2 regions of the Pseudarthrobacter sp. NS4 genome follow, and region 1 is predicted to be linked to the other one. Evidence: riboswitches for the same ligand, from Rfam matches in the RefSeq annotation. Region 1 holds a riboswitch; the other holds the start of a gene.
The links. Region 1 has a riboswitch for thiamine pyrophosphate ahead of thiO (glycine oxidase ThiO). Riboswitches for the same ligand answer to the same signal wherever they lie in the genome.
Positions count from the first base shown of each region.

Region 2: another riboswitch for thiamine pyrophosphate. It lies ahead of NXY83_RS19460 (ECF transporter S component); the one in region 1 lies ahead of thiO (glycine oxidase ThiO).

Region 1 covers NZ_CP103288.1:2,888,962-2,892,931, reverse strand. The annotation lists gene NXY83_RS13580 (RNB domain-containing ribonuclease) at 1-1,005, opposite strand, end outside; gene thiE (thiamine phosphate synthase) at 1,085-1,813, opposite strand; TPP riboswitch at 1,841-1,959, shown strand; gene thiO (glycine oxidase ThiO) at 1,952-3,289, shown strand; gene thiS (sulfur carrier protein ThiS) at 3,286-3,522, shown strand; gene NXY83_RS13560 (thiazole synthase) at 3,527-3,970, shown strand, end outside.
Region 2 covers NZ_CP103288.1:4,141,173-4,145,142, reverse strand. The annotation lists gene NXY83_RS19480 (hypothetical protein) at 130-342, shown strand; gene NXY83_RS19475 (carboxylate-amine ligase) at 472-1,614, opposite strand; gene NXY83_RS19470 (hypothetical protein) at 1,623-1,832, opposite strand; gene NXY83_RS19465 (heme-degrading domain-containing protein) at 1,943-2,485, opposite strand; TPP riboswitch at 2,563-2,699, shown strand; gene NXY83_RS19460 (ECF transporter S component) at 2,762-3,385, shown strand; gene NXY83_RS19455 (ABC transporter ATP-binding protein) at 3,385-3,970, shown strand, end outside.

The DNA of each region.
Region 1 (3,970 bases):
TTCGGGGACCGTGCCGTCGAAGGCGGTGTAGGCGGCCCCGCGGAACAGCATTCCTGCGGAATGCATGATGGCAAGCTGGCGCGGATCTGTGGGGTCCAGTGTGCGCAGGTATTCGCCATAGCTGACTTCGCCGTCCCATGGCTTGCCCAGCACCTCTGTCTGCAGCCGGAAGTGGTTCAGGGAGCGTTCGTCGGGGGCGGGCATGGTGCGCAGGATTCCTACTTTGCCGGCCAGCATGAGCTGGGCGGCGGCCATGCCCGTCATGAGCGAGATTTGCGCGTTCCAGTCCTCCACGGGAAGCTGCGGGGCGGCGGCGATCCGGTAGCCGCCGTCGGGAAGCTGGATAATCTCCTGGTCCGGCATGTTGAGGCTGGCTCCGTCACGTGCGCGTTCCTGCTCCACGCGTTTGAGGCCCACCTCTTTGAGCAGTTGCAGGACGGGCGGCGCGTTGCCCGAATCCAGTTCGGCCTGCGCTCCCTTGTAGCTGAGCTTGGCGCGGCTGCGAATTCGCGCCCGCCTCACCGTCACGGCAGTGACTTCGGCGTCCCCATCCAGGCGGAAGTCCCAGACGAAGGCGGAACAGTCCTGCTCCGGCAGCAGGCTCCCGGCCCCCTCGCTGATGATTTCCGGATGCAGCGGGATCCTGCCGTCAGGGGCGTAGAACGTCTGCCCCCGGCGCCGGGTTTCGGCGTCCAGGGGCCCGCCGGGCGTCACAAAGGAGGGCACGTCTGCGATGGCGTACAGCACGTGGTAGCCGTCGCCGTCGCGTTCGATGAACAGGGCCTGGTCCAAATCGGTGGATGACGCCGGATCGATGGTGATGAACCCGACATCGGTCAGGTCATAGGCCGGCAGCTGCAGGGAGGCCACAGCTGCTTCCGCGTCCTGGACCGCTTTTGCCGGATACGGGCCAGGCAGTTCCAGCTCGGTCCGCAGCGCGCTCAGGGCTTCCTCGAGGGCGTTGTTGTGCTCGTGGATGTTGGGAGCCAGCCGATGATGTGACACGAAAATCAGCCTAGCCCGAAGAACACGGGTTATGCATGGAATCTATGTCCCTGCGGCTGCTCCGTGTTGTAGATGTGACTTAGGAGGTAGTCCCGTCCAAAGCGGCGAGGAGGGCTGCCGCGGCGGCAGCGGGGTCGTCGGCTTCCGTGATGGCGCGCACCACCACGATCCTGCCTGCCCCGGCCTCCACCACCTGGTCCACGTTGGAGTGGTCGATGCCGCCGATCGCGAACCAGGGCACCTGGCTCCCGGCCCCGGCTGCCGCAACGTACTTGACCAGGTCCAGTCCGACGGCGGCCCTGCCGGGTTTGGTCGGGGTTGCCCAGACCGGCCCCACACAGAAATAGTCCAGCCCGGCCGGACCTTCCGCGGCAGCGAGGGCAGCGTCCACCTGCCCGGGGGCATGGCTGGAAAGCCCGATGGCAGCGTTGCCGTTCAGCAGCGTGCGGGCCGCGGCCAGGGGGAGGTCCTTCTGGCCAACATGGAAAACCGGTGCACCGGACAGCACGGCGATATCAGCGCGGTCATTTACGGCCCACAGCCTGCCGTGGCGTTTTGCGGCTTCCTTCAGGACCGCCAGCAGCTCCAGCTCCTCGGCCGCCTCGATGGTCTTGTCGCGCAGCTGGATGATGTCCACGCCTCCGGCGAACGCCGCATCCACGAACTCCGCGAAGTCCCCGCGGTCCCTGCGTGCATCAGTGCAGAGGTAGAGGCGGGCAGCCTTCAAACCGGAGGTGCCTTCAGCATTCGTAAAGGCATCGGTACCGGGAACTGCAGCAGCGGGAACAGGGGAGTGGGACACATTCATGGCTGCAAGCCTAGTTCCTCTACACTGGCCTCGTACTGCGGGAGCCCGCGGCAGCTGTCATAAAGCGCCGGGCTGAGAGGGCGTCAGAGCCGACCGCTTGACCTGATCCGGTTAATGCCGGCGTAGGGAAGGAGACACATGGGCAGCCAAGACCCTGCCCCTCCCGGGGCTCAGAACGGCACCATCCGTGCCGACGTCGCGGTGATTGGCGGGGGAGTCATCGGGCACGCCATCGCCTGGGAGGCGAGCCGTTCCGGGCGCTCCGTAGTGCTGATCGACGAAGCCCCCGGCTCCGGTGCCAGCTGGGCCGCCGCCGGGATGCTTGCCCCCGTGAGCGAGCTGCACTACCAGGAGGAGGATCTCCTGGAACTTATGCTTGCATCCTCCACCCGCTGGCCCGGCTTTGCCGCCGACCTGGCCGCCGCTTCCGGTGAAAGTTCCGGATACCTTGCGACGCCGACCCTCGCCGTGGGTGCCGACGCCGCCGACCGCCGGGCACTGATGGACCTGCGCGGGGTGCAGCAGGCCAACGGCCTGACCGTGGAGCCGCTGACTGTCCGGGAGGCCCGCCGTCGGGAACCCCTGCTGAGCCCTGCCATTGCCTGCGCACTCGACACTCCCGCCGACCATAAGGTGGATCCCCGGCTCCTGGTGTCCTGCCTGCGGCGCGCCCTGGCCTCGCATAACTCCGAAAGCAATGACAACGGACCGGCCGTGGCAGGCGCTGAGGACGGTTATGCAGTCCGGGACAGGGCTGTCGGGCTTGTGTGGGCCGACGGAGCCGTTGCGGGTGCCCGACTTGCCGGCGGCGGCAGCGTCCTTGCCGGGGAAACAGTGGTGGCCAACGGCCTGGACGCTGCAGCCCTGGCCGGCCTGCCCGAAGGGCTGCACCTGCCGCTGCGGCCGGTCCACGGCGATATCCTGCGCCTGGCGGTGCCGCGGCAGCTCCAGCCCCTGGTGACGTCTACCGTCCGTGGCCTGGTCCACGGCGTTCCGGTATATATCGTCCCGCGGGAGGACGGGACGGTGGTGATCGGGGCCACCCAGCGGGAGGATGCGCTGGCTGGAAGGACCAACCCGTCGTCGACAGGCGCCCGGTCCGATGCCGGCGCAGTATCCGCAGGCGGCGTTTATCAGCTCCTCCGGGATGCCCAGGTCCTGGTGCCTGCCGTCGCGGAACTTGAGCTGCTTGAATGCACGGCGAGGGCACGGCCCGGAACCCCGGACAATGCCCCGCTGCTCGGGCGGGTGCCGACGGCCGGCGGACCCGCAGCCGAAGGGCACGGGCACGTACCGGGCCTCATCATTGCCACCGGATTCTTCCGGCACGGCGTCCTCCTGGCACCCGCAGCGGCCGCCATCTGCCGGGACCTGATGGACGGCACGGCGGATGTCCGCTGGAAACCGTTCGACCCGGCCAGGTTTTCGGGACGGGAACCAGCCGCCACCAGCTTCAACATCAAGGAGACAGCATGAACATCACCCTGAACGGAACTCAACATACGGTGGCTGACGGGGCCTCCATCACCATGCTCGTCAGCCAGGTTACCGGCCGCCTGCTCGCCGCTGACGGCCAGGCCACGGATGGCGGAAAACTCGGCGTGGCAGTGGCGCACAATGCGCAGGTGGTGCCCCGCAGCCAGTGGTCCGCAACAGCGCTCGCCGACGGCGACGACGTCGAGCTTGTCACGGCAGTACAGGGAGGCTGACACCATGACCGAAACCATCACCAACGCTTCCGCAGGCACGTCCGGCCTGGACGATACCCTGGTCATCGACGGCGTGCCCCTGGCATCCCGGCTCATCATGGGCACCGGCGGTGCCCCCAGCCTTGACGGCCTGGGCGCGGCGCTCCTGGCGTCGGGCACCTCTCTCACCACAGTGGCCATGCGGCGCTATTCGACGGCCGAGACCGGCTCGCTTTTCCAGTTGCTGGTGGACCACGGCATCCGGGTGCTGCCCAATACTGCCGGGTGCTTTACGGCCCGGGATGCCGTCCTCACCGCGGAACTGGCCCGTGAAGCCCTGGAAACCGACTGGGTGAAACTTGAGGTTATCGCCGATGAGCACACCCTCCTGCCGGACGCCGTGGAGCTGGTGGATGCTACGGAGCAATTGGTCAACCGCGGCTTCAAGGTGTTCGCGTACACCAACGAC
Region 2 (3,970 bases), 1.3 Mb from region 1:
GAACCCGGGTAGGGCAAACTGCGCCCACCGCTGAAAAGGGCCAGTAGGCTGGGATGAGAACCGTTTGGCAGGACGCGGCACCCCGTCCCCGTGTGCAACCCGTGGCGACCAGTCCATCGGAGTTCCGCCATGGTTCCCGGGAATTTCACTACCAACCATCCCCACAGCGCCCCGCGCTACTTCCACGACCTGCAGGATCTGGTCCTGGAGAGTTCCGACGTCGAGGCCTTCCTGGCTGAGTTGGCCGCCGTAGCTGCCCGTAGCCTTTCATCCCCCGCCCTGCCCGTAGCTTGCGGCGTCGCTGTTCCGGCGCAGGAAAGCGACCACAGTGGCGGGCAGTGACCAGACCGCCAAGGCCATGGACGAACTGCAGAACAGTTTCCAGGAGGGCCCTTCCTGACCGCCATGGACGGAATGCAGACAGTTGCGTGTCACTGCTCCTTGAGCGGCGCAGCCGGTCATACCGGCTGGTCAGCAGCCGCTGATTGTGGTTTCGGCAGCCTGCAGGATGACGTCGCGGAGCTTTCCTGACCTGCCAAAGGCCGCCCGCTGCAGCTGGGCCCCCGTCCCTTCCCGAAGGATCTCCCGCACTCCCTCGTCAACAAGCTCAGCGTCCCCCGTTTCTGCCAGGACGGGAGCTACATGCGCGAGCAGTGCAGCGACGCATTCGGCCGCAGGCATTGGCCGGTTACGGACAGGGTGGATCAGGTCGTCCTCCATGCCAAAGCGGCTGGCCCGCCAGGACGCCAGCCGGATCATCTCGACGGGGATCCTCGCCGGCGGCAACCCCCGGGACCATTCCCTGGCTGCAGTTTCCACCAGGGCACGGGCCACGGCCGCGATGGCAATGGCATGGCCAGCCTTCAGGCAGACATCCGGAACCCGGATCTCCACGGTGGGAAAGGTGGAAGACAGGCGCGCATCAAAATAGATCATTGCCCTGTCCAGGAGGACATTGCAGGAGAGCAGCATGTCCAGCAGGTTCCGGTAAGCGGCCGCCGACCCGAAAATTCCGGTAGGTCCGGCAGTGGGCCAGCGCCGCCACACCTGGTAGCGGAAGCTGGCATAGCCGGTGTCCTGCCCGTGCCAGTAAGGCGAATTCGCGGACAAGGCAATAAGGACTGGAAGCCAGACCCGGATGCGGTCCAGGACGGCCACGCCCTCCTCATCCGACTCAACCGAGACGTGGATGTGAAACCCACACATCAGCTGCTCCCGCAGGATCAGCCCAAACCGCTCTTCCATGGCCTGGTAGCGGGCCTGGCTTTGGGTATGGGGCAGGCTGGCCAAGGGGGAGGTGCCCAAGGCTACGGCGCGTGCACCGAACGAGGCTGCCTGCCGGTCCGCTTCGGCGCGCCCCATCCGCAGTGCAGCCGCCAGGTCCCCGAGATCGGTGAAAGGCGCTGAGACCGCCTCCACCTGCTCGCGCTGGACCTCCGCTGTAAGGCTGGTCTTCCGTTTGGTGGCCTTCGTACGTGATTCACCTTCGGTCGGCGGCTGTTTCGACGCGGCCGGGTGAGGGGCTTCCAGCAGGAAATCACCAGCCACGGGTGCGTGGTTTCCGGTGCGGGCATCAACAAGCAGGAACTCTTCCTCCACCCCGAAAGTCCGCACGGCCCCCACTAGCCTTCCGGCCCGCTCCAGGCATAGGGATTCACATGCTGTCCGCCGCCGCGGCCGTGCTCGTACCCCTGCTGCCACGCCTTGCCGATGGCTGACACCAGTTCGGCAAACAAAGGATAGTAGGGATGGTCCGGGCCGATGAAGATCATTTCATCCCAGGCTTTGTCCACTGCCGCCCGGACCTGGTTCCCCGTTGCTGGTCCGGTCATGACTGTGCCCTCCTGGTCTGGAAATGCCGCCATTCGCCTCGAATGTACTCCCGCGCGCGCGGGAGTGTCCATAGCCGGTACAGTCGGGAACTCCGGACTGCCCGGCGCGCCTAGTCCTCGGCGCCCGGCCGGAGGATTTCGCGCAGGGCCTCCACCACCAGGTCGTGGTCCTGCACCTGGGGCAGGCCGGAAACAGTGACGGTGGCTACTGCGCCTACGCCCGTGACGTAGAGCGGGAAGGACCCGCCGTGCGCGGCGTAGCGGGTTTGATCAAACCACCCCTGGTCTTCGATCCGGCCGCCCCGGAGCCGGCCACGCAAACCCACAAGAAGCGAGGGTACTTCGTACCGGGCGGCGGTACGCTGCTTTGCCCGGATCCAGTGTTCGTTGTCTGGTGTGGCGCCGGGCAAGGCCACGTGGAACAGGACCTGTTCCCCCTTGGTGATGTCGATTGCGATGGGTAATCCGCGCTCCTTGCCGAGCTCCACGAGGAGAAGGCCAAGGTTCAGCGAATCGTCCAGCGAGAAGCCGGGGAACTGGAGCTCGCGGATTTCCGCCTCGATACGGCCGATGAGGGCTTCCAGCGACCCCTCAGGCTGCGCGGCATCGGAGTCCGGATCAAAGTAAGTCACATGCGGTGGATTGGCAGTCATGGCCCACAATCTACCCCTCTCCGGGTATAAACTGGACCACGCCCAACAGGGCAGTTTCGCCCAACCAACCAAGCATCACTTAACGACAGGGGAGCGCCGCCGTCGGCACTGGCCAGGCCAGGGACCGCAGGTGGGCGCTGAGAGTGCGGACAGCCGCAGACCCTCGAACCTGATCCGGTTAGTACCGGCGCAAGGGAGTCGAGTTCTCGAAGTGTTCGGCAACGGCAGTAAGTGCCGCTTGCCGCGCTTTCCCCTCCTGTTTCCCAGGAGGATCACATGAGCACTACATCAATCAAGAAGACCACCCGTAAGTCCTGGCGTGTCGTGGACATTGTGGTGGCGGCCCTGATCGCCATCGCCGGTGGCGTTATCTTTTGGGCCTGGTCGCAGGGCGCGGCCGCAGTGTCTGCGCCGATGAACGCCGTTTACCCGCCCCTGACCGGCCTGATCGCCGGCGGCTGGATGATCCCGGCGGTGCTGGGCATGCTCATCATCCGCAAGCCCGGCGCGGCACTGTTCTGCGAGACCGTTGCAGCCACCGGGGAGCTCCTCATGGGCTCGCAGTACGGCGCATCCGTGCTGTTCTCCGGCCTTGTCCAGGGCCTCGGCGCAGAGATCATCTTCGCGATCTTCGTGTACAAGAAGTTCAACCTGCCCGTTTCACTGCTCGCCGGTGCTGCGGCCGGCTTCTTCTGCGGCCTGAACGACTCCTTCGCGCCATGGGGCTGGAACATCGCCTACTCCGGCGGCGACAAGCTGGCGTACATCGTGTTCACCGCGATTTCCGGAGCGGTCATCGCTGGTGCCCTGTCCTGGATCGCCACCCGCGGACTGGCGAAGACCGGCGTGCTGAGCTCCTTCGCCTCGCGCAAGGCAGCCACGGAGCCCGTCTTCTCCTGATGCAGGCAGATTCCCACCAGTCCGAAGCGGTCCGGCCGGCGGCAGTCACCGCCCGCGGCTGGGGCTGGCGGCACGCCGGCCGCACCAGGCCCGCGGTCAATGCCCTTGACCTGGACGTCAGGCCGGGGGAGCGGGTGCTGCTGCTCGGCCCCTCCGGCGCCGGCAAATCCACCCTCCTGCATGCCCTGGCCGGGGTCTTGGGGGACGCGAACGACGACGGCGAGGCGGGCGATTCGGATGAGTCGGGTTCGCTGCTGGTCGACGGCGGTTCCCCCCGCGGGCAGCGCGGCCGGGCCGGGCTGATGCAGCAGGACCCCGAAACACAAGTGGTCCTCTCCAGGGTGGGGGACGACGTCGCCTTCGGGGCGGAAAACCTCGCCGTGCCGCGCGACGCCATCTGGACCCGCGTGCATGAGGCACTGGCCGACGTCGGGCTTGCCCACCTGCCGCTGGACCATCCGACGTCGGCACTGTCCGGGGGGCAGAAACAGCGGTTGGCGCTGGCGGGAATCCTTGCGATGCGGCCCGGGCTGATCCTCCTGGATGAGCCCACCGCCAACCTTGATCCGGCGGGGGTGCTGGAGG